3 regions of the Micrococcus sp. 140720015-1 genome follow, and region 1 is predicted to be linked to each of the others. Evidence: predicted binding sites of a transcription regulator. Region 1 holds the regulator's gene; each other region holds the start of a gene.

Region 1 (8,150 bases):
GGCCGCGGGCGGCGTCGTAGGCGTCCACGATGGCGCTCACCAGCGAGTGCCGGACCACGTCCGAGGAGTCGAAGCGGACCATCTCCAGGCCCTCGATCCCCTCGAGCACCTCGACGGCCTGGGCCAGGCCGGACTGGGTGCCGCGCGGCAGGTCCACCTGCGAGGTGTCGCCCGTGACGACCATGCGGGCACCGAAGCCGAGGCGGGTCAGGAACATCTTCATCTGCTCGCCGGTGGTGTTCTGGGCCTCGTCGAGGATCACGAACGCGTCGTTCAGGGTGCGGCCGCGCATGTACGCCAGCGGGGCGACCTCGATGGTCCCGGCCTCCATCAGCCGCGGGATCGACTCGGGCTCGATCATGTCGTGCAGCGCGTCGTACAGGGGGCGCAGGTACGGGTCGATCTTCTCGGAGAGCCCGCCGGGCAGGAAGCCGAGCCGCTCGCCGGCCTCGACGGCCGGGCGGGTGAGGATGATGCGGTTGACCTCCTTGGCCTGCAGCGCCTGCACGGCCTTGGCCATGGCCAGGTAGGTCTTGCCGGTGCCGGCCGGTCCGATGCCGAAGACGACGGTGGAGCGGTCGATCGCCTCCACGTAGTCCTGCTGGTGCAGGGTCTTCGCGCGGATGCGGCGGCCCCGGCCCGAGAGGATCGAGTCCAGGTGCAGCTGACCCGCGCCGCGCCCGGTGGCGGCGTCGCGGACGTGGTGGACGACCTGGCCCATCACCTCGGGGGTGACGGCCTGGTCGCGGCGGGCGATCGAGCGCAGGTCCTCGACGACGCGCCGCACCGAGGCCACGTCGGCCACCGGCCCGGCCAGGTCCAGCCGCTGGTCGCGGACCGTGACGTCCACGGTGGGGAACACGCCGCCGAGGATCCGCAGCAGGGCGTCCTGCGGTCCGAGCGTGCGGACCATGAGGTCGGCGGTCTCGAACGCGACCCCCTCGTGCGCGGTGGCGGGCGGGGTCGGGGTCGTGGGGGGCACGGTCACGATGGGGCGGATCACCTCGGGGTCGTGGGGGCGGGACGTCCCGTCCAGTCTAGGCGTCTGCGCGTCGTCCTGCCGGGGCTCACCAGCGGCCGAGCCGGTGCTGGAGCACGGCGAGGGCGGCGGGGCCGGCCGTGGAGGCGCGCAGCACGTGCGGGCCGAGCCGCACCGGCACGGCCCCCGCGGCCACGCAGGCCTCGAGCTCGGCCGGGCCGATCCCGCCCTCGGGGCCCACGACGACGGCGATCTCGGCGGCCGCGGAGAGTCGCTCCACGGGCACCGCGGACACCCCGTGCTCCGCGTCCTCGTGCAGCACGAGGACGAGCCGGCCGCCGTCGTCGTCCCGGACCAGCCCGGCGACCGCCGTCCCGGAGACGTGGTCCCGGACCGCGGGCACCCGGGCGCGACGCGCCTGCTTGGCGGCCGCACGGGCCGTGTCAGCCCACTTCTGGCGGGCCTTGGCGGCCTTGGGGCCCTTCCAGCGGACGATCGAACGCTCGGCCTCCCAGGGCACCACGGCGTCCACGCCGAGCTCGACGGCGGCCTGGACCGCCATGAGGTCCCGGTCGCCCTTGGCGAGGGCCTGGACGAGCACGAGCGCCGGGGTGGGCGCCGGCTCCTCCGCCACCGCGTCCAGCCGCACGGACACCGCGTCCGGGGCGGCGGCGAGCACGGTGCCGTGGCCGAGCGTGCCCGACCCGTCGGCCAGGAGCACGGCCTCCCCGGGGGCCAGCCGCATGGCCGCGGCGGCGTGCCGGGCCTCGGGGCCACCGAAGACGACCTCCGCGCCGGCGCTCGCGCCGGCCAGGGCGCCCGGCTCGAGGTGGAACAGGGGGGCGGTCACAGGTTCCTCAGGTTCTCCCGCAGCCGGGCGAACATGCCCTTGGCCTGGGGTGCACCGTGCACGACCTCCTCGCCGCGCACCTCGGCCAGGCGCTGCAGGAGCTGGCGCTGCTCGTCGTCCAGGTCGGTGGGCGTGGTGACCACCACGTCCACCTTGAGGTCGCCACGGCCCTGCCCGCGCAGGCGGCCGACGCCCAGGCCGTGGAGGACCTCGACGTGGCCGGACTGCACGCCCGGGTCCAGGCTGACGGACTGCTTGCCGTCCAGGGTGTCCAGCGTGACGGTGGTCCCCAGGGCCGCGGCGGCCATGGGGACGGTCACGGTGGTGGCCAGGTGGTCGCCCTCGCGGCGGAAGGTCTCGTCCGGGCGGACCGCGATCTCCACGTAGAGGTCGCCGTTCGGGCCGCCGCCCGGGCCGGCCTCGCCGCGGCCGGCGAGGTGGATGCGGGTGCCGTCGTCCACGCCCGCGGGGATGCGCAGGGTCAGCGGCGTCCGGGTGCGGACGCGGCCCTGCCCGTCGCACTCGTGGCAGGGCGTCGGGATGACGGTGCCGAACCCCTGGCAGGCGGGGCAGGCCTCGGTGGCCATGACGGTGCCCAGCAGCGACCGCACGGGGCGCTGGATCATGCCGTGGCCGTGGCAGGTCTGGCAGGTCTCCGGCTGGGTGCCGGGCTCGCAGCACGAGCCCTCGCACCGCTCGCAGCGCACGGCCGTGTCCAACTCGATCGTCTGCTCGCCGCCGAAGACGGCGTCGCGCAGGTCGATCCGCGCGGTCACCAGGGCGTCCTGGCCGCGGCGGGCGCGGCTGGCGGGGCCGCCGCGGCCGCCCTGGCCGGCGGCGTTCATGAAGGTCTCGAAGATGTCGGCGAAGCCCCCGAAGCCGCCCGCCCCGCCGAAGCCGCCCGGGAAGCCGGCCTGGCCGTTCTCATTGCCCGTCGTGTCGTAGGCCCGGCGCCGGCCCTCGTCCGAGAGCACCTCGTAGGCGTGGGAGATGCGCTTGAACTGCTCGGCCGCCTCCGGGTCGGGGTTGACGTCCGGGTGGTGGGTGCGCGCGAGCTTGCGGTAGGCGCGGCGGATCTCCTCGGTGCTGGCGTCACGGCTGACGCCGAGCGTCTCGTAGTGGTCGGTCACGGTGGGGATTCCTCTCGGGGAGAGCGGGACGTGGGGCGATGCGGGACGGGGCCCGCCGGGACACGCGGAGGCGCGTCAGGTGGTCAGGATGCGGGAGAGATAGCGGGCGATCGCCCGGACGGCGGCCATGGTGCCCGGATAGTCCATCCGGGTCGGGCCGATGACGCCGACCTTCGCCACGGCGCCGGGGCCGTAGGCGGCCGCGACCACCGAGGTGTCCGCGAGCGATCCGGCGTTCTCGGACCCGATCCGCACGGACACCCCGTGGGCGTCCTGCTCCATCTCCGTGAGCAGGCGCAGCAGCACCACCTGCTCCTCGAGCGCCTCCAGGATCGGCCCGATGGACGCGCCGAAGTCCCCCGGGGAGCGGGCCAGGTTGGCGGTGCCGGCCAGGACGATGCGGTCCTGCCGGCCGGCCTCGAGCAGGTCGTGGACGGCCGCGGCCACGAGGGCGGCGGACTGCCGGTGCTCCGGGCGGACCCGGCTGACGACGTCGTCCACCACGGTGGCCGCCGGCACCGGACCGAGCCCCAGCAGGGCGTCCAGCAGGAGGCCGCGGAGCACGGACAGCTCCGCCTCGTCGACCGGCCGGTCCAGGACGGCGTGCCGCTGGTCCACCCGTCCCGTGGACAGGATGAGGACCACGAGCACCCGCGTGGGCGTGAGGGAGACCAGTTCGAGGTGGCGGATCGTGGAGCCGTCCTCGTGGGGGAACTGCGCGACGGCGACCTGCTGGGTCAGCTGGGCCAGGAGGCGCACCGTGGACTCCATCATGTGCTCGGTGTCCGTCTCCGGGTCCAGCAGGGTCCGCACGGCCCGGCGCTCCGCCGGGGACAGCGGCTTCACCTCGGAGAGGCGGTCGACGAACACGCGGTAGCCCTTGTCCGTGGGGACGCGCCCGGCGGAGGTGTGCGGGGCCACGATGAGGCCCTCCTCCTCGAGCGCAGCCATGTCGTTGCGCACGGTCGCGGAGGACACGCCCAGGGCGTGCCGTTCCACGAGCGCCTTGGAGCCCACGGGCTCGCGCAGCGCCACGTAGTCCTCCACGATCGCCTGGAGCACCTGCAGGCGGCGGGGCTGCTCCGACATCTCGGTCCTCCTCTGGTCCGTCGGGATCCGGGGCGACCCCGGAGGTGCCCCTGGCTGGCACTCCGGCGGGTCAAGTGCCAATGCTACCGTCCGACCCGGGGGACGGCCCGCCGGGCCTGCACGGCTTCGCTCACGGTGATCGCCCGCCCCCGTTGCTACCGTGCTCTCCCATGGACTGGAGCAGCTGGGGCCCCGCGGGCCACGACGACCTGACGCGCCGCCCCGCCCGGACCGTCCCCGATGTGCCCGCCGCCCCCGGCACGGTGGTCGAGGACGTGGCCTCCGGGTTCACCGGGGCCGTGATCGGCATCGAGCGCTCCGGCGGCGTGCACGTGGTGGTCCTGGAGGACCGCCGCGGCGTGCGCCGCGGCTTCCCCCTCGGCGGCGGCTTCTGGATCGACGGCGAGCCCGTGACCCTGGTCCCCCCGGCCGCCGCGGCCCCGGCGGCCCCGGCCCGCACCGCCTCCGGCTCGCGACGGGTCGAGGGGGCGCGGGCCCGCACCGCCCGCGCCTCACGCATCTGGGTGGAGGGCGTGCACGACGCCGAGCTGGTGGAGAAGGTGTGGGGCGAGGACCTGCGCCTCGAGGGCATCGTGGTGGAGCCCCTGCACGGCGTGGACGACCTCGCCGGGGCGATCCGCGCGTTCGCCCCCGGCCCGCGGCGCCGGCTCGGGATCCTCGTGGACCACCTCGTCACCGGGTCCAAGGAGGAGCGCCTCGCGGCCGAGGCGATGCGCGTGCCGGGGGCCGCGGGCAACGTGCTCATCCTCGGCCACCCCTACGTGGACGTCTGGCAGGTCATCAAGCCCTCCGTCCTCGGCATCCCCGCGTGGCCCGTCGTGCCGAAGGGACAGGACTGGAAGACGGGGATCCTGCGGGGACTGGGCTGGCCGCACGGGAGCAAGGAGGCCACGGGGCTGGGGTGGAAGCGGCTGCTCTCCCACGTCACCACGTACGCGGACCTCGAGCCGTCCCTGCTGGGCCGCGTGGAGGAGCTCATCGACTTCCTCACCGCCGCACCCGAGCACTGATCTCGGCGCGGCCACCGCCCGCCCGCGCTATGCTGGCCCATGCCCTGCGCCCGGTCCCGGCGCGCGGGTCCCGCGATCCAGGAGGAGCCCCTCGTGAACACCCGCGCGCAGCCCGACGCCGGCCGCACCGGCCACGGCCCGCCCGCCTGGCTCGTCTCGGCCGGCGGCCGCGGCGCCCCGCTCACGGCGAAGCAGGACCGTGACCGCGCGGCGCTGGCCCACCTCAGCCTGGCGTTCGGCGTGCTCGGCCCGCTGGTCGTGTGGCTGCTCTACCGCGACCGCGGCCCGTTCACCTCGCAGGAGTCGCGCGAGGCCCTGAACTTCTCCGGGCCGCCCACGCTCATCACGCTCCTGTTCTTCTTCCTGTCCCTGCTGCCGGTGGTCGGCCCGATCTTCGCGATCCTCGGCGCGCTCACGTGGGCCGCCATGGCGGTCTACGGCGTGATGGGCGCCTCGCACGTGTCCAAGGGCCGTCCGTTCCGGTACCCGTTCAACCTGCGCATCCTGCGCTGACCCGGGGCCGGCCGGTCAGAAGCCTGCCAACGCCCGGACGATCGCGTCGTTGCGCAGCCGCCCCTCGAGCGTGGGGACGATGCGGCCGTCGACGGCGGCGCGCCCGTCCAGCAGGCCCGCGGCGATGAGTTCGGCGATCGCCCCGCGGATCCGCGCGGCCTCCCCCGGCGTCTCCGAGACGAGCTCCGCGGTCGGGAGCCCGTCCACCGTGCGCACCGCGAGCATGATGCGCTCGAGTCGCCGCGCGTCGGCGTCGGGCCGCTCGCGGCCCACGGCGGGGGTGACCCCCGTGGCCAGCCGCTGCGCGTAGGCGGCGGGGTGCTTGGCGTTCCAGAACCGGACGCCGGCGAGGTGCGAGTGCGCGCCCGGGCCGATCCCCCACCAGTCCTGGTCCTCCCAGTACGCCACGTTGTGCCGCGCGCGGTGGACCCCGGACCCCCGCGGGTCCCGCGCCCAGTTGGACACCTCGTACCAGCGGTAGCCGGCGGCGCCGAGCAGCTCCTCGGCGAGCAGGTACTTGTCCGCCTGGTCGTCGGGGTCCACGTCCGCCACCTCGCCGCGGGCCACCTGGGCCCCGAGCTTGGTGCCCTCCTCCACGATCAGCGAGTACGCGCTCACGTGGTCCGGGGCCAGGGCGACGGCGGCCTCGAGCGTGGCCCGCCAGTCGGCGAGGGACTCCCCCGCGGTCCCGTAGATCAGGTCCAGGGACACCTCCAGGCCGGCCTCGCGGGCCGCGGCGACGGCGGCGGGCACGGACTCGGGCCGATGGGTGCGCTCGAGCGTGGCGAGCACGTGCGGCACCGCCGACTGCATGCCCAGGGAGAGGCGGGTGAAGCCGCCGGCCGCGAGCTGGCGGGCGTACTCCGGGGTGATCGTGTCCGGGTTGGCCTCGGTGGTCACCTCCGCGCCGGGCGCGATCCCGAACCGGTCCACCGCCGCCTGGAGGATGCGCACGAGGTCCGCGGCCGGCAGGAGCGTGGGCGTGCCGCCGCCGAAGAACACCGTGTGCAGCGGGCGGGCGGGCACGTCCGAGGACGCGAGCACGTCCGCGGCGAAGTCCAGCTCCGTGACCGCCGACTCCCAGTAGTCGCCGCGACCCGCGCCGGGGCCGAGGTCGACGGCCGTGTACGTGTTGAAGTCGCAGTAGCCGCAGCGCACCGTGCAGAACGGCACGTGGACGTACAGGCTGAAGGTGCGCGCCGCGCCGTCGCGGGCGGCCGCGCGCACCCGCTGCCCGACGTCGGCCGGCAGCCGGCCGTCGTCGGGGACGGGCTCGCCGAGGGGCAGGGCGGGCACTTACTTCTTCGCGGCCTGGTCGGCGCCGGCGCCGTCCGAGGACAGGGCGGCGATGAAGGCCTCCTGCGGGACCTCGACCCGGCCGACCATCTTCATGCGCTTCTTGCCCTCCTTCTGCTTCTCGAGCAGCTTGCGCTTGCGGGAGATGTCGCCGCCGTAGCACTTGGAGAGCACGTCCTTGCGGATCGCGCGGATGTTCTCACGGGCGATGATGCGCGAGCCGATGGCGGCCTGGATCGGCACCTCGTACTGCTGGCGCGGGATCAGCTCCTTGAGCTTGCCCGTCATCATCACGCCGTACGCGTAGGCGTTGTCCTTGTGGGTGATGGAGGAGAACGCGTCCACCTGTTCGCCCTGGAGCAGGATGTCCACCTTGACGAGGTCGGCGACCTGGTCGCCGTCGGCCTTCCAGTCCAGCGAGGCGTACCCCTTGGTGCGGGACTTGAGCTGGTCGAAGAAGTCGAACACGATCTCGGCCAGCGGGATCCAGTAGCGGATCTCCACGCGTTCCTCGGAGAGGTAGTCCATGCCCTTCAGATTGCCGCGCTTGGCCTGGCACAGCTCCATGACGGCGCCGATGAACTCGGCCGGCACGATGATCGTGGCCGAGGCCATGGGCTCGCGCACCTCGAGGATCTTGCCCTCGGGGAACTCGGAGGGGTTGGTCACGGTGACGACCTCACGGTCCTCCCGGGTGACCTCGTAGACCACGTTGGGCGCGGTGGAGATGAGGTCGAGGTCGAACTCGCGCTCGAGGCGCTCGCGCACGATCTCCAGATGCAGCAGACCGAGGAAGCCGACGCGGAAGCCGAAGCCGAGCGCGACCGAGGTCTCCGGCTCGTAGACGAGCGCGGCGTCGTTGAGCTTGAGCTTGTCCAGGGCGTCACGCAGCACGGGATAGTCCGAGCCGTCGATGGGGTACAGGCCCGAGAACACCATGGGCTTGGGGTCCTCGTAGCCACCGAGGGACTGCTCCGCCGGGTGGGCGTGGTTGGTGACCGTGTCGCCCACCTTGGACTGACGCACGTCCTTCACGCCGGTGATGAGGTAGCCCACCTCGCCCGCGGCCAGGCCCTTCGTGGGCACGGGCTCCGGGGAGGAGACGCCGATCTCGAGGAGCTCGTAGGTGGTGCCCGTGGACATCATGCGGACCTTCTCTCGCGGGGAGAGCCGGCCGTCCACGACGCGCACGTACGTGACGACGCCCCGGTAGGTGTCGTACACGGAGTCGAAGATCATCGCGCGGGCCGGGGCGTCCGCGT
Region 2 (10,075 bases), on a different contig from region 1:
GTGGCTGCGCTCCCGCCGCCTGAACACGGTGGCGCTCGGCGCCGACGCCGCGACCAACCTGGGCCTGCACCACCGGCGCGAGCTCATGGTGACGCTGCTGCTGGTCTCCGTGCTGATGGCCATGACCACCGCGCTCGTGGGCCCGATGACGTTCCTCGGCTTCCTCGTGGCCACGCTGGCGTACAGCCTGGTCGACACCCACGACCACCGGTTCATCCTCCCGGTGGCGGCGTTGGCCGGGTACGCGGTGCTCACGAGCGCCTACTTCGTGCTGCGGCACGTCTTCTACGCGGGAGGTGCGGTCACGGTGGTCATCGAGCTGATCGGCGGCATCACCTTCCTGATCGTCGTGATGAGAAAGGGACGTCTGTGATCGAGCTGCGCGGCGTGGTGAAGCGCCACAGCGACGAGGTGTGCATCGGACCCGTGGACCTGGACATCCAGGCCGGGGGAGTGACCGCGCTCGTGGGGCCCAACGGGGCGGGCAAGTCCACGCTGCTGACGATGATCGGCCGGCTGCAGGACGCCGACGCCGGGACGATCGCCGTGGGCGGGCACGACATCACCACGACGCCGTCCCGGAAGATCGCGCAGACCCTGTCCATCCTGCGGCAGGAGAACCACTTCGTGACGCGGCTGACCGTGCGGCAGCTCGTGGGGTTCGGGCGCTACCCGTACACGCGCGGGCGGCTGACCCTGGAGGACGAGCGGCACGTGTCCGACGCGATCGACTTCCTCAACCTCGGTCCGTTCGAGAACCGGTACCTCGACCAGCTCTCGGGCGGCCAGCGGCAGCGCGCGTACGTGGCGATGGTGCTGGCGCAGAACACCGAGTACGTGCTGCTGGACGAGCCGCTGAACAACCTGGACATGCAGCACTCGGTGCAGATGATGCAGCAGCTGCGTCGGGCCGCCGACGAGCTGGGCCGGACCGTGGTGATCGTGCTGCACGACATCAACTTCGCCGCCCACTACGCCGACCGGATCGTGGCCATGGGCGACGGTCAGGTGGTGGAGACCGGCACCCCGGCCGAGATCCTGCGCCCTGAGGTGCTGGAGCGGATCTTCAAGACCCCCTGCAGCGTGGTGGACGGACCGCACGGGCCGCTGGCCGTGTACTACTGAGCCGGGCGACGGTGAGGCCGGCGCGAGCGTTCCGTGGGCAGAACCCGCCGGGTCTCGCCTTCCGGGGGCAGAACCCGCGTGTTTCCAGGTTCCGTGGGCAGAAGCACCCTCGCTTCTGCCCACGGAACCCCTGCGCATGGACGGCAGGGCCATACGCGACGACGACGTCAGGCATCCCAGCCGTTCGAGACCTGTGCCCGTCGTCTGAGGACGGCCTCGATCACCCGCGCGTATCCCTCGCCGACGTCCCGGCCCGTGACGTGCAGGGTCATCTGCCCACGCTCCGCGTAGTACTGGTCCCGCCGGGCGTCCCGGGCGTGCTGCTCGGCACTCCGGTGCACCTCGCCGTCGTATTGGAGGACGAGCCGGCAGTCCTCGAACCACAGATCGGCCTCGGGGGCGTCCCGCCGCCCGGGGTCGAACACGTGCTGCAGCGTCGGCTCGCCCAGCCCCGCCTCGACGAGCGCCAGCCTCAGCCGGGTCTCCTGCGGCGAGTCGGCACCCACCCGTACGCGCTCGAGCGCCGCCGTCGCCCGCGGTCTTCCGACGAACCGCCCGAGCGGCCGCATCGCCTCGCGCAGCGCGGTGACCGTGGTGATGGGAGGCCGCCGGCCGCGCGGGGACCAGGGGTGACGGACCAGGTGGTCACCCGCCGACACGAGGGATGCCTCGTCCCAGGGGTGGCCGATCGAGCACAGATCGAGCCAGGTCCGTTCCGGCGTCGTCACCCGTAGCCCGAGCACGGAGGTGACGTGGCCGGCGGGCAGGGGTCTGCGGTGCTCCATGACGCCGGGGATCCGCGCCCGTGCGGTGCCGCGGTGCAACGTGATCTCGACGGCGGCGCGTCGCGTGGCCCCGCCCGGGGGAAGCGGGAGACCGTGGAGGTGCGCCGCCGTCTCGTGGGAGAGAACGGCGTCGGGACGGGACCGCAGGAGGGCGGTCAGCAGGTCGAGGCCGACCGCGTGGTGCGGCGGCGGGAGCCCGGCCGACTCCCAGGTGCGCAGCGGCATGTCACGGCGACGGTGGATGCCGCGGGCGAGGCGGAGGACGTCGGACCGCCGCACCCGGCTGGGCGGCAGACCGCGTTCGAGCACGTCGCGGGTGGTGAAGACGGGGAAGAGGGGGAGGTCGGGGGCGAAGGACATGGGTCGACCCTGACGCGGTCGGCCCGACGGCGGCCGGGCGGGCCGCGTGTCTGTGCACACCGGCGCGGGGTGGGCCGGCTGTGCAGGACTCGGCGTCGGCCGGTTGTCCCGCCGGGACGACGTCGTCATGGCTCGGTGGGCAGAACTGCGAGGAGTTCCGCCCACGCAACATCCGTGGGCAGAAGAGAGGGCGCTTCTGCCCACGGAGATCGAAAACCTGCGGGTGCTGCCCACGCGATGGGCGGTGGTGCGGTTTCTGCCCACGGATGCTGGCGAGGAGGGAGGGTGGCGAGTGGGGGAGGGACAGGAGCCCGGCCACAGTCGTGACCACTCCGTGTGCTCCTGGGCCCGGAACCCGCCCCACGGTGTCCCGCCGCACCATGCCCCACGCCTCCTCCCACGGCGGACGGCGGGGACACGGCTGGCACTCATGTTGAAGGAGTGCCAAAACCCGGAGTAGAGTCTGGACTGGCACTCGGGGGTACCGGGTGCCAATGCCCGAGGTGGACCGTCCGGCACCGCGACGACGGAGGGTCTGACGCCCGTGGCGCACCCGCAGACCACAGCATCAGCGGACCGGCGAGCCCGCCGGAGCCGCACGTCGACGAAGAAGGAGTGTGCAGCATGTCTGTCTCCATCAAGCCCCTCGAGGATCGCATCGTTGTCCGCCCCCTGGAGGCCGAGCAGACCACCGCGTCGGGCCTCGTGATCCCGGACACCGCCAAGGAGAAGCCGCAGGAGGGCCAGGTCGTGGCCGTGGGCCCGGGCCGGGTCGCCGAGAACGGCAACCGCGTGCCCGTCGACGTCGCCGAGGGTGACGTGGTGCTGTACTCCAAGTACGGCGGCACCGAGGTCAAGGTCGGCGGCGAGGAGTACCTGGTGCTCTCCGCCCGCGACGTGCTGGCCGTCGTCACCAAGTGACCCCGCCGCGACGGGCCCGGTGAGCGGCGCGCACCGCACCGGTGCGCGCGCCCCGGGCCCCTCGCGTCCCCGCACCCCCTGACTCCCTGAACGAAAGGAGCGTCCGTCATGGCCAAGCAGCTGGCTTTCAACGACGACGCACGCCGCGCCCTCCAGGCCGGCATCGACAAGCTCGCCGACACCGTCAAGGTCACCCTCGGCCCCAAGGGCCGCAACGTGGTGCTCGACAAGGCGTGGGGCGCCCCCACCATCACCAACGACGGCGTCACGATCGCCCGTGAGGTGGAGCTGGAGGACCCGTACGAGAACATGGGCGCCCAGCTCGCCAAGGAGGTCGCCACCAAGACCAACGACATCGCGGGCGACGGCACCACCACCGCCACCGTGCTGGCCCAGGCGCTCGTGAACGAGGGCATGCGCCAGGTCGCCGCCGGCGCCGCGCCGGGCGAGGTCAAGAAGGGCATCGAGGTGGCCGTGGCCGCCGTCGAGCGGCGCCTGCAGGAGAACGCCCGCCCGGTCGAGGGCCAGGAGGTGGCCCACGTGGCCGCCATCTCGGCCCAGAACGACGAGGTCGGCGAGCTGCTGGCCCGCGCGTTCGACACGGTCGGCACCGACGGTGTCATCACCATCGAGGAGTCCTCCACGACCTCCACCGAGCTGGACGTCACCGAGGGCATGCAGTTCGACAAGGGCTTCCTGTCCCCGTACATGGTCACCGACGCCGAGCGCCAGGAGGCCGTGCTCGAGGACGCCTACGTCCTGATCAACTCGGGCAAGATCTCCAATGTGCAGGAGCTGCTGCCCCTGCTGGAGAAGGTCCTGCAGGCCAACAAGCCGCTGTTCGTGATCGCCGAGGACATCGAGGGTGAGGCCCTGTCCACCCTCGTGGTCAACAAGATCCGCGGCACCCTGAACGTCGTGGCCGTCAAGGCCCCGGGCTTCGGTGACCGCCGCAAGGCCATGATGCAGGACATCGCGATCCTCACCGGCGCCCAGGTCGTCTCCCCGGACCTCGGCATGAAGCTCGAGCAGGCCGACCTGGACGTGCTCGGCTCCGCCCGCCGCATCACCGTCACCAAGGACGAGACCACCATCGTCGACGGCGGCGGTGCGGCCGAGGACGTCGAGGCCCGGGTCGCCCAGATCAAGGCCGAGTCCGCCGCGACCGACTCCGACTGGGACCGCGAGAAGCTCCAGGAGCGCCTCGCCAAGCTCTCCGGCGGCATCGGCGTGATCCGCGTGGGCGCCGCCACCGAGGTGGAGCTCAAGGAGCGCAAGCACCGCATCGAGGACGCCGTGTCCTCGACCCGCGCCGCCCTCGAGGAGGGCATCGTGGCCGGCGGCGGCACCGCGCTCATCAACGCGCTGACCGCGCTCGACACCGACGCCGACGTCCAGGCCCTGACCGGCGACGCCGCCGTGGGCGTGGACATCGTCCGCAAGGCCCTGAAGCAGCCGCTGCGCTGGATCGCCCAGAACGCGGGCGAGGACGGCTACGTGGTGGTCTCCAAGGTCGCCGAGCTGGAGCCGAACCACGGCTTCAACGCGAAGACCGGCGTCTACGGCGATCTGATCGCCGACGGCGTGATCGACCCGGTCAAGGTGACCCGCTCCGCGCTGGCCAACGCCGCCTCCATCGCGGCCCTCGTGCTGACCACCGAGACCCTCGTGGCGGACAAGCCCGCCGAGGAGGACGAGGCCGACCACCAGCACTGACCCCTGAGTCGGCCCTGACGCGGCCGGCCGACGACGACGGCCCCTCGCCCGCCCGGGTGAGGGGCCGTCGTCGTGCGGGCGGGAGACGACCGCCGTCCGGCGCGCCCCCTATGGTGTGCCCATGGACACACCCACGCCGCCCCGTCCCACCGGGTCCCACCCGACCCGGACCCCGGCCCGGCCACGGCTGCGCCGCTTCGTCCGCGAGTTCTCCTATCCGCACGGCATCCACCCGGCCCTCGTGCCGGGCGTGTCCGTGGAGGACCGCCGGGTGCGCTACGGCGTGGACCGGGTGATCCTCGCCGTCGTCGGCCTGCTGGTGGTCGGCTTCGTGGTGTGGGGCGTGCTGCAGCCGGACGCCGTGCTGGCCGTCTCGAGCGCGGCCCTCGACTGGGTGATGCTCCACGCCGGCTGGCTGTTCGCCCTGCTGGCCATCGGGATGGTGGTGTTCCTGCTGGCCCTGGCGTTCTCCCGGTACGGCGAGATCCCGCTGGGACTGGACGGGGAGAAGCCGGAGTACTCCACGGCGAGCTGGTCGGCCATGCTCTTCGCGGCCGGCATCGGCATCGGCATCATCTTCTTCGGCCCGTACGAGCCGCTGACCTACTACCTGGCCCCGCGCCCGGGGGCGTACGAGGCGGCGAGCGAGGAGGCGGTGACGGGCGCGCTGGCCCAGGCCGCGCTGCACTGGGGCGTGAACGCGTGGGCGATCTACGCGGTCGTCGGCCTGTCGGTCGGCTACGTGTCCTACCGCCGGGGCCGGGTGCCGCTGATGAGCTCGATCATCGCGCCGCTGTGCGGCGACTCCCCGCGCAGCGACTCCGTCGGCGCGCGCCTGATCGACGGGCTCGCGATCATCGCCACACTGTTCGGCACGGCGGCCTCGCTGGGCATCGGCGCCCTGCAGATCGGCCGCGGCGTGGAGATCGTCTCGGGCTGGTCGGCGCCGGGGAACACGGTGGCGCTGGGGATCATCGTGGTGCTCACGATCGGCACCATCTTCTCGGCGGTGTCCGGTGTGGCCCGCGGCATCCGGTGGCTGTCCAACATCAACATGCTGCTCGCCCTCGGCCTGGCGCTGTTCTTCTTCGTCGTCGGCCCGACGGCGTTCCTGCTGAACATCGTGCCCGGCGTCCTGATGGACTACGTCTCCTCCGCCCCGGACGCCCTCGGCGCCTCGATGGCCCAGGGGGAGGACATGCAGCAGTTCCTCTCCAGCTGGACGATCTTCTACTGGGCGTGGTGGGTCAGCTGGGCCCCGTTCGTGGGCGTGTTCATGGCGAAGATCTCGAAGGGCCGGACCATCCGCCAGTACGTCCTCGGCGCCCTGTTCATCCCGGCCGCGGTGATCGTCGGCGCGTTCACGATCATCGGCGGCACCACCATCTGGCTGCAGCGGACCCAGGGCTCCGTGGCGCCGGACGGCACGGCCGCGTCGCTGCCCGCGCCGGCGGAGATCTTCTGGGTGGTCCTGGACCAGCTGCCCGGCGGCGCGCTGGTGGCCCCGGTCGTGATCGTCATGCTGGCGGTCTTCTTCATCACGACGGCGGACTCCGCCTCGATCGTGAACTCACAGCTCTCACAGCGCGGCGCCCCGGCCCCGCGCCGCACGATCACGGTGTTCTGGGCGCTGTGCATGGCGGGCATCGCCGTCGTGATGCTGCTGACCGGCGGCGACACCGCGCTCACCGGCCTGCAGAACCTCATCACCATCACGGCGCTGCCGTTCACCGTGGTGCTCGTCCTCATGGCGGTCGCGCTCCAGCGCGAACTGGCCAACGACCCCTTCGCGATCCGTGACCGGTACCAGCGGGCCGCCGTCGAGAAGGCGACGGTGCGGGGCCTGGTGGAGTACGGGGACGACTTCGCGTTCACGGTGGAGCGCACCCCGCCGGGCAGCTGGTACGCGGCCGGCGAGGGGTTCGACTCCACCGCCGCGGAGATCACCGACTGGTACCGCCGCACGGACGAGGACGGGAACCCCGTGGACTACGACTATGTGCTGGGCGAGTACCTGGACGAGGGGGACGGGGACGGCGCGGACGGGCCCGCCGGAGCGGGCCCGTCCGGCCGCTGACTCAGGCGCGCGGCTCCGGGGTGCCGACGAGCTGGGCGCGGGAGTCGGCGGTCGCGTGGGCGCGGGCCTCGACGATCTCCTCCTCGTCCTCGCCGAAGATGTCGCCGCGCGGGGCGTCGTAGCGGTCCCGGTCGAGGATGCCCTCCTGGGAGGCCACGAGCGCGGGGATGAGGGCCTGGCCGGACACGTTGAGGGCGGTGCGGCCCATGTCCACGATCGGGTCGACGGCCAGGAGCAGGGCCATGCCCTCGAGGGGCAGCCCGGCGGTGGACAGCGTGAGCGTGAGCATCACGGTGGCGCCGGTGGTGCCGGCGGTCGCGGCCGAGCCCAGCACGGACACGAGTGCCACGAGGGCGTACTGGCTCAGGCTCATGTCGATCCCGTAGAACTGGGCGATGAACACGGCGGCCACGGCCGGGTAGATCGCGGCGCAGCCGTCCATCTTGGTGGTGGCGCCCAGCGGGACGGCGAAGGAGGCGTAGCCGGTGGGCACGCCGAAGTTGCGCTCGGCCACCCGCTGGGTGACGGGCAGCGTGCCGAGGGAGGAGCGGGAGACGAAGCCGAGCTGGAACGCCGGCCACACGCCGGTGAAGAACTGCTTGACGGAGAGCCCGTGCAGGCGCGCCAGCACCGGGTACACCACGAGCATCACGAGGGCCAGGCCCACGTAGATCGCCACCACGAACTTGGCCAGGGTGCCCATGGTGGACCAGCCGTACGAGGCCACGGCGTTGCCCAGCAGGCCGATGGTGCCGATCGGGGCCAGACGGATGATCCACCACAGCAGCTTCTGGATGATCGCGAGCACCGAGCGGGAGAACGTGAGGAACGGGGCGGCCTTCTCGCCGACCTTGAGCGCGGCCACGCCCACGACGATCGCGATCACGAGGATCTGCAGCACGTTGAACGTGGGGGAGGAGGCGAGCGCGCCGTCCTCGCCCGCCGTGGTCTTGACGGTCAGGCCGAGGAAGTTCGCCGGCACCAGGGAGGTCAGGAAGTCGAGCCAGCCGACGTCCTTGGCCTGGTACGACGCCGGCGCGGTCTGGCCGGTGCCCACGCCCGGCTGCAGCACGACGCCGACGGCGAGGCCGATGAGCACCGCGATCAGGCTCGTGATGGCGAACCACAGCAGGGTCTTGGCGGCCAGGCGGGCCGCGTTGGTCACCTGGGCCAGGTTGGCGATGGAGGCGACGACGGCGAAGAAGACCAGCGGGACGACCGTGGCCTTAAGCAGGCTGATGTAGATGCTGCCGACGGTGGCCAGCGTCTCGCCGAGCCAGGTCGGGTGCTCGGAGGTGTGCCCCGTCGCGCGGGCGATCAGGCCCAGGACGAGGCCGAGGACGAGGGCGGCGGCGATCTGCCAGCCGAAGTTCGACGTCCAGGCGGGGAGCCGGCGTCGGGGCGCCGGTGCGGGGGAGGACTGTGCGGAGCTCATCCGGGGAGGGTAGGCGCTCCAATACCACGACGCCGAAACGGATTGCGCCATGTGACGTCGTGGTGACGCCCGTCTCGCCCCCGCGTGGCCCGGCGCGGAGGCCCTGTGACGTGGCCCGCACCCGGGTCGCCGGTTTGACCCCCGGGCATAGAATCGCGGAAACACCCGTCCCGAAAGGCGCCTTCGTGACCAACACCAGCACCGGTCCCAGCCCCGAGCCCGTCCACTCCTCCTCGGATCCCTTCGGCTTCTTCGGCCTCACCTATGACGACGTCCTGCTGCTGCCCAACGCCACCGACGTGATCCCCGCGGACGCGGACACGGGCACCCGGCTGACCCGCAACATCCGCCTGAACATCCCCATCGTCTCCGCGGCGATGGACACCGTGACCGAGGCCCCGCTGGCCATCGCCATGGCCCGCCAGGGCGGCATGGGCATCATCCACCGCAACCTGTCCATCGAGGACCAGGCCCGCCACGTGGACACCGTGAAGCGCTCCGAGTCGGGGATGATCAAGGACCCCGTGACCATCGGCCCGGACGCCACGCTCGCGGACCTGGACGAGCTGTGCGCCCAGTACCGCGTCTCGGGCCTGCCGGTGGTGGCCGAGGACATGACGCTGCTGGGCATCATCACCAACCGCGACACCCGCTTCATCCCGCGCGAGGAGTGGGCCACCCGCACGGTGGACACCGCCATGACCCGCATGCCGCTGGTCACCGCGCAGGAGGGCGTCTCGCGCGCCGAGACCATCCGCCTGTTCTCCCAGAACCGCGTGGAGAAGCTGCCGCTCGTGGACGACGCGGGCCGCCTGACCGGCCTGATCACCATCAAGGACTTCGACAAGGCGGAGCAGTACCCGGACGCCGCGAAGGACGACGAGGGCCGACTGCTCGTCGGCGGCGCCGTCGGGTTCTTCGGCGACGGCTGGGAGCGCGCCATGGCGCTCGTCGAGGCGGGCGTGGACGCCCTCGTGGTGGACACCGCGAACGGCCACACGCACGGCGTGCTGGACATGATCGCGCGCCTGAAGAAGGAGAAGGCGGCCGCGCACGTCGACGTCATCGGCGGTCAGGCCGCGACCTACGCGGGCGCCAAGGCGATCGTCGACGCCGGCGCGGACGCCGTGAAGGTGGGCGTGGGCCCGGGCTCGATCTGCACGACCCGTGTGGTGGCCGGCGTCGGCGTCCCGCAGATCACCGCCATCTACGAGGCGGCCAAGGCCACGCGCCCCGCAGGCGTCCCGCTGATCGCCGACGGCGGCCTGCAGCACTCCGGTGACATCGGCAAGGCCCTCGTGGCCGGCGCCGACTCGGTGATGCTCGGCTCCCTGCTGGCCGGCACGGCCGAGTCCCCGGGCGACCTCGTGTTCTACCAGGGCAAGCAGTTCAAGACCTACCGCGGCATGGGCTCCCTGGGCGCCATGCAGACCCGCAACGGCACGCGCTCCTTCTCCAAGGACCGCTACTTCCAGGCGGACGTGCCGGACGAGGACAAGCTGATCCCCGAGGGCATCGAGGGTCAGGTGCCCTTCCGGGGCCCGATCGCCTCGGTGGTCCACCAGCTCGTGGGCGGCCTGCGCCAGACGATGTTCTACACGGGCGCCTCCACGGTGGCCGATCTCAAGGAGAACGGCCGCTTCGTGCGCATCACCG
Region 3 (10,075 bases), on a different contig from region 1:
GTCGACGAGGTGGCGCGCCTCGTGCTGCTCACCGCCGCCCACGACCCCGCCCCGCACGACGCGGCCGGGGCGGTGCTCTCGGACGCGGACCTCGAGGTCCTCGGCCGATCCCCCGAGGCCTACGCCCGCTACGTGGCCGCGGTGCGGCGGGACTACGCGCACGTGTCCGACGCGGACTGGGCCCGCGGTCGCGGCGCGGTGCTGGACGCGCTGCTGGGCGCCGAGCGGCTGTATCGGACCGCGCCTGGCCGAGCACGCTGGGAGGCCGCCGCCCGCCGCAACCTGGCGGCGGAACGGGCCGCGCTGTCGGCCTGAGCGGGGCGCCCCGGTGCTGGCCCGGAACGCGGCGAGGCCCGCCTCCCCGGGCGGGGAGGCGGGCCTCGCAGGCTGGGCGCCCGAACGGGCCGGGCCGGCTCAGCGGCTGATCACATCATGCCGCCCATGCCGCCCATCGGGTCCATGCCCTCGGCGCCGGCGGCGGCCTTCTCGGGCTTGTCCGCGACGACGGCCTCGGTGGTCAGGAACAGGCCCGCGATGGACGCGGCGTTCTGCAGGGCCGAGCGGGTCACCTTCACCGGGTCGTTGATGCCGGCGGCCAGCAGGTCCTCGTACTCGCCGGTGGCGGCGTTCAGGCCGTGGCCGTCGTCGAGGGTCGTGACCTTGTCGGCCACAACGCCGGGCTCCAGGCCGGCGTTGAGGGCGATCTGCTTCAGCGGGGCCTCGATGGCGACCTTGACGATGTTCGCGCCGGTGGCCTCGTCGCCCTCGAGCTGCAGGCCGCCGAATGCCTTGGCGCCGGCCTGGATCAGGGCCACGCCGCCGCCGGCGACGATGCCCTCCTCCACCGCGGCCTTGGCGTTGCGCACGGCGTCCTCGATGCGGTGCTTGCGCTCCTTGAGCTCCACCTCGGTGGCCGCGCCGGCCTTGATGACGGCCACGCCGCCGGCCAGCTTGGCGAGGCGCTCCTGCAGCTTCTCGCGGTCGTAGTCCGAGTCGGTGTTCTCGATCTCGGAGCGGATCTGGGCCACGCGGCCGGCGATCTGCTCGGCGTCGCCGGCGCCCTCCACGATGGTGGTCTCGTCCTTGGTGATGACCACCTTGCGGGCGGTGCCCAGCAGGTCGAGGGTCGCGTTCTCCAGGGACAGGCCCACCTCGGAGGAGATGACCTGGCCGCCGGTGAGGATGGCGATGTCGGCCAGCATGGCCTTGCGGCGGTCGCCGAAGCCCGGGGCCTTCACGGCCACGGACTTGAAGGTGCCGCGGATCTTGTTGACCACGAGGGTGGCCAGGGCCTCGCCCTCGACGTCCTCCGCGATGATCAGCAGCGGCTTGCCCGACTGCATGACCTTCTCGAGGATCGCCACCATGTCCTTCACGGAGGAGATCTTTGAGTTGACGATGAGGATGTAGGGATCCTCGAGGACGGCCTCCTGGCGGTCCGCGTCGGTCACGAAGTAGCCGGAGATGTAGCCCTTGTCGAAGCGCATGCCCTCGGTGAGCTCGAGCTCGAGGCCGAAGGTGTTGGACTCCTCGACGGTGATGACACCCTCCTTGCCGACCTTGTCCAGGGCCTCGGCGATGAGGGAGCCGATCTGCTTGTCCGCGGCGGAGATCGAGGCGGTGGCCGCGATCTGGTCCTTGGTCTCGATCTCGCGGGAGGCGGAGAGCAGCTCGGAGGTGACGGCCTCCACGGCCTTCTCGATGCCGCGCTTCAGGGACAGCGGGTCGGCGCCCGCGGCCACGTTGCGCAGGCCCTCGCGGACCAGCGCCTGGGCCAGCACGGTGGCGGTGGTGGTGCCGTCGCCGGCGACGTCGTCGGTCTTCTTGGCGACCTCCTTGACGAGCTCCGCGCCGATCTTCTCGTACGGGTCCTCGAGCTCGATCTCCTTGGCGATGGAGACGCCGTCGTTGGTGATGGTGGGGGCGCCCCACTTCTTCTCCAGCACCACGTTGCGGCCGCGGGGGCCGAGGGTCACCTTCACGGCGTCGGCCAGGGTGTTCAGGCCCTTCTCCAGGCCGCGGCGGGCCTCTTCGTCGAATGCGATGGTCTTGGCCATGTGCAGGTCCTTTCTGGACGTCGGCTTCCTACTGCTGGTGGCTGACCCGCGCCGATGCCCGCGACGGACGGCCCTGGGGGGCCTCACCGGTGGACAGGTCCTCCTCCACGGCGCCGGACCGACCGGGGTACGGCTGGCAGTCGCGCCTTCGGAGTGCTAACCCCATTATGAGCACTCGCACCGGGAGAGTGCAAAAGGTCCGCGGTGCGGGGCCCGCCCTTCCGCGGACGGCGGACGGCCCCCGGCAGCACGCCTCGGGAGGCGCCCCGCCGGGGGCCGGAAAGGGTGCGCGGCCGGAACGGCCGCACGACGGGCGGATCAGCCGGTGACGACCACCGCGACGCCGTTCACCTGCAGGTTCGGGGTCTGCATGACCGGGAAGCCGAGCTCCTTGCCGACCGCCTCGGCGGCGGCCTTGTTGGCCGAGCCGTTGTACAGGACGGTGGAGGACTGGATGCCGTAGCCGCTCCAGTTCTTCGCGTCCACCGAGGTGTAGCCGGCGCTCGTGAGCCGCTGCGCGTAGGAGGCGGCGAGGCCCTGGGTGCGGGTCGCGTTGTACACGGTGACGTGGGTGCCGCGCACGGCCGCGGACTGCGCCGCCGCACGAGAGCTCGACGCGGACGCGGACTGCGCGGCAGCACGAGAGCTCGACGCGGCCGCGGACTGCGAGCGCGAGGCCTCCGCCGCGGCGGCCGAACGGGACGCGGCGGCGCGCGAGGACTCCGCCGCCCGGGCGGCCGCCGCCGACCGGGACGCCGCGGCGGACTGCGCGGCGGCCTCGGAACGCGAGGCCTCCGCCGCCTGTGCCTCGGCGGCGGCACGGGACGACTCAGCGGCCTCCGCGGCAGCACGAGACGACTGGGCGGCCCGGGACGACTCGGCGGCCTCGGCGGCGGCCGCCTCCTGCGCCGCCCGCGAGGACTCGGCCGCGGCCGCGGAACGGGACGCCTCCGCCGCGTCCTCGGACGGGGTGGCGGACTCGGTCGCGGATGCAGTCGACGCCGACGCGGAGGTCGCCGAGGAGGACTCGGACGACGCCGACGTCGACGGCGACGTCGACGGCTCGGCCGCCGGGGCCGTCGTCGAGCTCTCGGCGGCGACGGGCTCGGAGCGGTCGCCGGTGAGCCACGGCAGGACGACGCCCACGAACAGGCCGGCGAGCAGGACGAGGCCGGCCACCCAGAGCAGCGGGCTCAGGCGCCGACCCCCGCCCGCGGCGGTCGCGCCGGCGGCGGCGAAGGACTCGCGGTGCGCGCCGCGCTGGTCCGTGTACTCGGGGACCTCGTCGAAGCGGTCGGGCTGGTAGGCCATGGGTCAGTTCTCCTGGCGGGAAGCGGGCGTGGACGGCGCCGGATCCGCGGGTCCCCTCCGGGCCCGGCTGCGGGTGCCGCGCTTGCGCAGCAGCCGCGTGACCAGCAGGGGTCGGTAGGCCAGGGCGGCCTCACGGTCCAGCAATCCGTTCAACACCTGATAATAGGCGGTCGGAGACAGCCCCAGACGCTCTCGGACGGCGTGGTCCTTGGCCCCGCCGTACCGCCAGGTGGCGGCCTCCAGGTCCAGGACCGCACGCTCCAGGTCCGTCAGCTCGTCCCGCCGCGCCCGCGCGTCGGCACCCTCGTCCGGGTCCGGATCGGGCGAGACGGGCGTGGTGTGGGACATGGCGGCCACTGTACCCACCCGGTCTACCCTCGGGGCATGGAGTTCATCGCGCCCCTGGATCCGGGCTGGGAGGCGGCCCTCGCCCCGCAGGCCGCCGCGTTCGAGCAGGTCGGCGAGCGGCTGCGGGCCCGCCGGGCGGCCGGAGAGCAGGTGCTGCCGGCGCCGGAGCACATCCTGCGGGCGTTCCGTCAGCCGTTCGCGGACGTCCGCGTCCTCGTGCTGGGCCAGGACCCCTACCCGACGCCGGGCCATCCGATCGGCCTGAGCTTCGCGGTGGACCGCCACGTACGGCCGCTGCCCCGCTCCCTGGCCAACATCCACCGGGAGCTGCACGACGACCTCGGCATCACCCCGCCCGCCCACGGCGACCTCTCCGCGTGGACGGACCAGGGCGTGCTGCTGCTGAACCGCGCCCTCAGCGTGCGGGCCGGCGCACCCGGCAGCCACCGCGGCCTCGGCTGGGAGCAGATCACGGAGGCCGCGGTGCGGGCCCTCTGCGCGCGCGGCACCCCGCTCGTGGGGCTGCTGTGGGGAGCCGACGCGCGGCGCATGGCGCCGCTGCTGACGGCGGCGGGGGCCGGCGTCGTGGAGTCCCCGCATCCCTCGCCCCTGAGCGCCCACCGCGGGTTCTTCGGCTCCCGGCCGTTCAGCCGGGTGAACCGGCTCCTCGAGGCGGCGGGCGCGGAGCCGGTGGACTGGCGCCTGCCCGACTGAGCCGGGCCGCCGGTCAGCCGCGCTGGTGCATCACGAGCTCGGTGGGCAGCAGCGTGCCCATCCGGTCGGTGATCGGCTTGGCCAGGGTGTTGCCGAAGGCGACGCCGGCCGCGATCGCCACGACGATGACCGCGGCGTTGAACAGTCCCTCGACGCCCAGCAGCGTGGCCCCGGTCTCCACGGTGAACCCGTAGACGGACCGGAACATGGTGAGTCCGGGGAGCAGGAACAGCATGGACGGCAGGACGATCACGAGCGCCGGGGCCGCGAGCCGCTGGGCCACCAGGCGGCCGAGGAACCCGACCGCCGCCGCGGCGACCGCGGGCACCAGCCGGTCGCTGACCCCGATCTGCTGCGCGGCCAGGTACGCGCCGAAGCCGGCCCCGGACACGAGACCGCAGGCCAGGATCTGCGGCCACCGCGACTGCTCCACCACCGCGTCCGCCATGCCCGCGGCCATCACGAGGCCCAGCAGCAGCAGCGGCGGATAGCTCAGCGTCCCCGCCTCGGCCAGGTCCAGCTGTTCGAAACCCACGAGATCCCCGATGCCCACGGCGATCATGATCCCGGCCATCACGCCGGCGAACACGAGCAGCGCGGAGAGGAAGCGGCCCGCAGCGGTCACCGGGAAGCCGTGGATGGCGTCCTGCACCGCGGTGACGAACCTCGCCGTGGGCAGCAGCATCATGATGCCGCCGGCGATCACCAGCGCCGGGTTCACCGGCAGGTCGAGGGCGTAGGCCACCAGCGCGATCACCGTGGCCGTGATCGCCCCGAACATGGTGGAGAAGATCTCCGGGAAGCGCGCCTTGTCGGCCTGGACCTTGAGCCAGAAGACCAGCCAGGTGGAGACCATGCCCAGGGCCGCGCCCGTCCACGTCCCGCCAATGAACGGCACGAAGCAGGCCACGAACACGCCGGAGAAGAGGACCTCGAAGACGGCGGGGAACGGCTTGGGCTGATGCCGGATCTCCACGAGCCGGCGCTGGGCCTCGGCCCGGTCCACCTCGCCCGCGGCGATCTCCTCGACGAGCCGGTGGACGGCCACGAGCCCCTCGAAGTTCACCGAGGACGAGCGGACCACCCGCTGGAGGGTGAACGGGGCCTCGCCGCGTGAGGAGTCGGGCGCGTAGTTCAGGGAGATGGCCTGGTTGGTCAGGTCCACCTCGGTCTCGAGGATCCCGTAGGCCTGCGTGGCCACGATGATCGAGGTCTCCACATCCAGCGAGGCCGCGCCGAAGCTGAACATCGTCTCGCCCAGCTTGAGGGCGAAGTCCAGGGTGGTGCGGGCCTCGAGGGCCTGCGCCTCCGCGCGGCGCTGCTGCAGCGTGGAACGCATGTGGCGCCCGTACGGCGAGGAGTGCAGCCGATCGGCCAGCACGAGCGCCTGCGTCGGCAGGTTCTCGACGAAGACCTCGCGGGAGCGTCGGCCGCGCCGACGCCCGCGCTTCTCGGGCGGGCCCACGGGGACCACCGGGTCCGGGACGGTGATGTCCGGCTCGGGGATCACATCGGGGGCGGGCAGGGCGCCGTCGGCCTCCGCGGGGGCCAGGACGGAGGTGGGCACCTGCTCGGACAGCGGCGGCTCGGTCAGGGGCGCGTCCGCGGCCGGCTCCGGTAGCGTCTCCGCCTCCGGCTCGGCCGATTCCTCCGGCTCCGGCTCCGGGACCGGATCGGCGGCGGCGGGGCGGACCACAGGCGGCAGCGGCTCGGTCGGCTCGACGGCGACCGCGGCCGGGTGGGCCGACTCCGCCGGGTCGAGGTCGAGCGGGCCGGGGCCCTCCGGGTCGAGCGCGGGGTCGCCGACAGCGGCGGCGTCCTCGGCGCCGGCCGGGCGCAGCACGGGGATGAGCGTGGGGACGGCCGGGGGCTCCGCGATGCGGGGGTCGAACCGCGCCGGCTCCTGGGTGCCCTCCTGCTCCATGCGGCTCACCCTCTCCTTCCGTGTGCGGGCGCTGGACGCGCCACGGCGGTGGGCCGAGCCCCGCCGACGCGTCCATCCAACCACGCCGGCACCTCCCCCGCCGGGGCCGTCGGCACCGCGGCCCGGGGATGCGAAAGGGCCCTCCCGGAGGAGGGCCCTGCTGCGGTGGATCTTACTGGACTCGAACCAGCGACCTCTCGCGTGTGAAGCGAACGCTCTAACCAACTGAGCTAAAGATCCGGACGTCGCCCCATGGGGGTGACAACTCGAAGAACGATACCTCAGGCGGCGCCGCCTGTCCACCCGGACGACGGCCGCCCCGCGCACGGCGGAGCGGCCGTCGAGAGCCGACGAGCACGTCAGGCGTCGGTCAGCGTGGCGCCGGGCTCGAAGCCGCCCTGGGCGACCAACGAGGTCCCGGCGCCCGGAGCCGGCTCCGGTCAGGAGCTGCCGCCGAGGGAGGAGACCGCCCTGGTGGCGTCCGCCAGACCGGCGCCGCAGCCCGCGGAGCAGGTCACGGGCATGGACCGGGCCGTGGACTTGAGGGTGGACTCGACCTGGGCCGGGGTGAGGCTCGGTCGCTCGGCCAGCAGCAGGGCGGCCAGGCCCGCGACGTGGGGGGTGGCCATCGAGGTGCCGTTGTAGGCGGCGTGGCCGGCCGTCGTCGGGGTGGTGGCGCCGTTGTTCACGGTCGAGATGATGTTCGCGCCCGGGGCGGTCACGTCCACGGCGGAGCCGAAGTTCGAGAACGAGGCGCGGGCTCCCTGCGAGGTGGAGGCGGCCACCACGATGGTGTTCCGGCAGTTGGCCGGGCGCACGTTGGCGGCGGGCTGGTTCTCGTTGCCCGCCGCCACGACGACGGGCACGCCGCGGGAGACGGCCGCGTTGATCGCGTTCTGGTAGGTGGTGCCGCATACGCCGGAGCCGCCGAGGGACATGTTGATGACGTCCGCCGGGTTCGGGTTGGCCGGCACGCCCGCCACGGTGCCGCCGGCGGCCCAGACGACCGCGTCGGCGATGTCGGACAGCGAACCGCCGCACTTGCCGAGCACGCGGATGGGCTGGATCTTCGCGTTCGGGGCCACGCCGACGACGCCCTGGGAGTCGGCCACGGCCGCGACGGTGCCCGCCACGTGGGTGCCGTGCCACGAGGAGTCGGAGGCACCGGTGGTGCCGCACTCGCCGGCGGCGTACCAGTCGCCCTCGTCGCGCGGGTTGGAGTCGCGGCCTCCGCCGTCACGTGCCGCCGCGCTGTTGGAGATGAAGTCGTAGCCGGGCACGACGTTGCGGTCGAGGTCCGGGTGGGAGGTGATGCCGGTGTCGATGACGGCCACGGTCGCGCCGGAGCCCGTCGTGCGGTCCCACGCACCGGGGACCCGCATGCCGTGGGTGCCGGTGAAGCCCCACTGCTGCGAGTAGAGGGCGTCCACGGGGCTCAGGCCGGTGGCGGTGAGGATGGCGTCCGGCTCCACGGCCTCGACCGCCCCGGAGGCCTTCAGGTCGGCCATGAACTTCGCGGACTCGGCCTGGTCCAGCTTGCGGTCCGCCTTGATCACGCGGGAGCCGAGCGCGGTCTCACGCAGCTCCTTCACGGAGACGCCGGCCTCCTTCGCGGCCTTGCCCCAGGCGTTGGCTCGGCCCTTCGCGTGGGCGTTGGCGGCGGTCTCCTTGTAGGTGACGATGAAGGAGTCGTAGCCGTCGGCGTTCGGGTCCTCGACCTGCGCCGCCGCCAGGGGCGAGGCGGCGGTCGGGCTGGCTGCCGGCGCGGCGGGGGCGCCGCCGGAGGGGGCCGCGAGCGCGGGGGATGAGGTCAGGGTGCCGCCGGCGAGGACGGCGCCGGCCACGAGGGCGCCGATGCGGCGGCGGGTGCTGCGGGGTGTGGAGGACTGCACGGGATCTCCTCGGAGTTCTGAGCCACCGGATGCGGGCGCCCGAGGGGCTCGGGCCGGGGTGGCTGAGATCACGGTAAGGTCACGATTCCGTCACGGCGAGGCCGAGGGTCGAAGTCTGGCGCATGGTCGAGGCACGTCTGGCGGATCCGCCAACCGGGCCTGGCGGATGGTCGCGGACGCGCACAGCGGCGCCCCAGCTTCGGTCCGCGCCGGACGCGACGACGGCGCCGCGCCCTCCCGGCGGAGGTGCGCGGCGCCGTCGGGCCCGCGGTCGGGTGGAGCCCCCTGCCGGATTCGAACCGGCGACCTGCTGTTTACAAGGCAGCTGCTCTGGCCAGCTGAGCTAAGGAGGCCTGCGGCCGGCGCCCGGGGCGCCGCGGCCGGCCCTTCCAGCGTACAAGGCCCGGGCGGAGGACGCGGGGCGCCCCCGCAGGGGGACGCCCCGCGGACCTCGGCGACGGGTCAGCCGGGTCAGCCGGCGATCTTGGCGCCCGCCCAGTCGGTGAAGGTCTTGTCCTCGCCGTCGAGGGCCCAGTTCTTCCCGTCCACGAACACGGTGGGGGTGCCGGCCACGCCGGCGACGCGCGCCTGGCGGGTGGTGTGCTCGACCGCGGAGCGGAACGTGCCGTCCTCGACGCAGGAGGCGATGTCCGCGCCGTGCTCCTGCGCGAGCTGCGTGATCGCCGCGTTGTCCAGGCCCTTGCCCTGGTGCTCGTCGTAGGTGGCGAACAGGGCGGCCACGAAGCCGTTGTAGGCCTCGGGCTTCTGGTCCGCCACGCAGTACGCGGCGTTGGCGGCGCGGGCCGAGTAGTTCTGGTTGTTCGGGGCGCTCAGGTAGTCCACCATCCGGTACTCGACCGTGACCTCGCCCTGCTCGAGCCACTGCTCGATCTGGTCCGCGTTGGAGGACTCGAAGTCCGCGCAGTGCACGCAGTTGAAGTCCGCGTAGAGCACGATCCGCGTCGGCTCGCCGTCCGCCCGGGCCTCGGTGTCCGGCAGGGTCTCGGGCTGGGAGCTCGCGGACTGCTTCGGCACCTCGATCTTCGAGGGGTCGACCTCGCGTTCTCCCGCGCCCTCCGCCAGGCCCGTGGCCGAGGTCAGCTCGACGCCGCCCTGCTCGTCCGTCACGGCGGGGATGGGGCCGGCGGCCGCGGCGTCGTCGCCGTTGCGGTTGAGCACGAACGCGACGACGAGGCCGATCACGAGCACCACCGCGAGGACCGAGCCCCAGATGATGCCGGTGCGGCGGCGGCGGTCCTTCCTGCGCTGCTCCTCCTGGATCTGGCGTGCACGCGCACGGGCGTCCGTCGCCGAGGTGTGCGAGCCTGACGTGTTCCGGGCCAAGGGTCCTCCTCGTGGGGCAGTCGGTCCGGGTCGAGCACCGGAGCCGGCGGGCGGCGGGCGCGCCGCGCCAGGCGAGCATAGCGGCCCTGTCTGGAAGGATCGTGACCATGGACACCGTCGAGACCCCCTCCCCCGTCGATCGACTGACCATCACGGGGGCCCCCTCGGGGGACGCCTCCGAGGACCCGGCGACGTCCCTGCTCGCCCTGCCCTGGGCGCTCCCCCTCGAGACGTGGCCGCGTGAGGTGCTGGCGGCTCTGCCGCGCGGCATCTCCCGTCACGTGGTGCGCTTCGCCCGCATGGGCGGGGGCATCGTGGCGGTGAAGGAGACCACGGAGGAGCTCGCGTTCCACGAGTACCGGCTGCTGCGCCGGCTCGAGCGGGGCCCGGCGCCGTCGGTGGTGCCGGTGGCCGTGGTCACCGGGCGCACCCACGACGACGGCACGCCGCTGCCCGCCGCCCTCGTCACCCGGCACCTGCGCTTC

What was found. The regulator HrcA, encoded in region 1, represses chaperone genes, less so after heat shock. The targets are predictions, from matches to a motif close to TTNGCACTCGNNNNNNNCGAGTGCNAA.
Region 2: a site for HrcA is predicted at 2,692-2,718, ahead of groES (co-chaperone GroES). Genes of this name have one in related genera too.
Region 3: a site for HrcA is predicted at 2,191-2,217, ahead of groL (chaperonin GroEL). Genes of this name have one in related genera too.

The regions. Positions count from the first base shown of each region.
Region 1 covers NZ_JBSEYC010000004.1:229,462-237,611, reverse strand. Annotated here, with positions in the region: gene ACUXPL_RS08420 (PhoH family protein) at 1-991, opposite strand, end outside; gene ACUXPL_RS08415 (16S rRNA (uracil(1498)-N(3))-methyltransferase) at 1,068-1,829, opposite strand; gene dnaJ (molecular chaperone DnaJ) at 1,826-2,959, opposite strand; gene hrcA (heat-inducible transcriptional repressor HrcA) at 3,035-4,048, opposite strand; gene ACUXPL_RS08400 (DUF3097 family protein) at 4,219-5,079, shown strand; gene ACUXPL_RS08395 (DUF4870 domain-containing protein) at 5,173-5,592, shown strand; gene hemW (radical SAM family heme chaperone HemW) at 5,608-6,888, opposite strand; gene lepA (translation elongation factor 4) at 6,889-8,150, opposite strand, start outside.
Region 2 covers NZ_JBSEYC010000001.1:436,523-446,597, forward strand. Annotated here, with positions in the region: gene ACUXPL_RS02095 (iron chelate uptake ABC transporter family permease subunit) at 1-373, shown strand, start outside; gene ACUXPL_RS02100 (iron ABC transporter ATP-binding protein) at 370-1,125, shown strand; gene ACUXPL_RS02105 (hypothetical protein) at 1,293-2,270, opposite strand; gene groES (co-chaperone GroES) at 2,895-3,191, shown strand; gene groL (chaperonin GroEL) at 3,300-4,907, shown strand; gene ACUXPL_RS02120 (BCCT family transporter) at 5,029-6,984, shown strand; gene ACUXPL_RS02125 (dicarboxylate/amino acid:cation symporter) at 6,986-8,419, opposite strand; gene guaB (IMP dehydrogenase) at 8,605-10,075, shown strand, end outside.
Region 3 covers NZ_JBSEYC010000005.1:12,233-22,307, reverse strand. Annotated here, with positions in the region: gene ACUXPL_RS09255 (DUF4031 domain-containing protein) at 1-315, shown strand, start outside; gene groL (chaperonin GroEL) at 426-2,057, opposite strand; gene ACUXPL_RS09245 (LytR C-terminal domain-containing protein) at 2,376-3,368, opposite strand; gene ACUXPL_RS09240 (DUF3263 domain-containing protein) at 3,372-3,716, opposite strand; gene ACUXPL_RS09235 (uracil-DNA glycosylase) at 3,753-4,430, shown strand; gene ACUXPL_RS09230 (threonine/serine exporter family protein) at 4,444-6,354, opposite strand; tRNA gene ACUXPL_RS09225 (tRNA-Val) at 6,521-6,594, opposite strand; gene ACUXPL_RS09220 (S8 family peptidase) at 6,795-8,246, opposite strand; tRNA gene ACUXPL_RS09215 (tRNA-Thr) at 8,523-8,599, opposite strand; gene ACUXPL_RS09210 (DsbA family protein) at 8,718-9,590, opposite strand; gene ACUXPL_RS09205 (DUF4032 domain-containing protein) at 9,698-10,075, shown strand, end outside.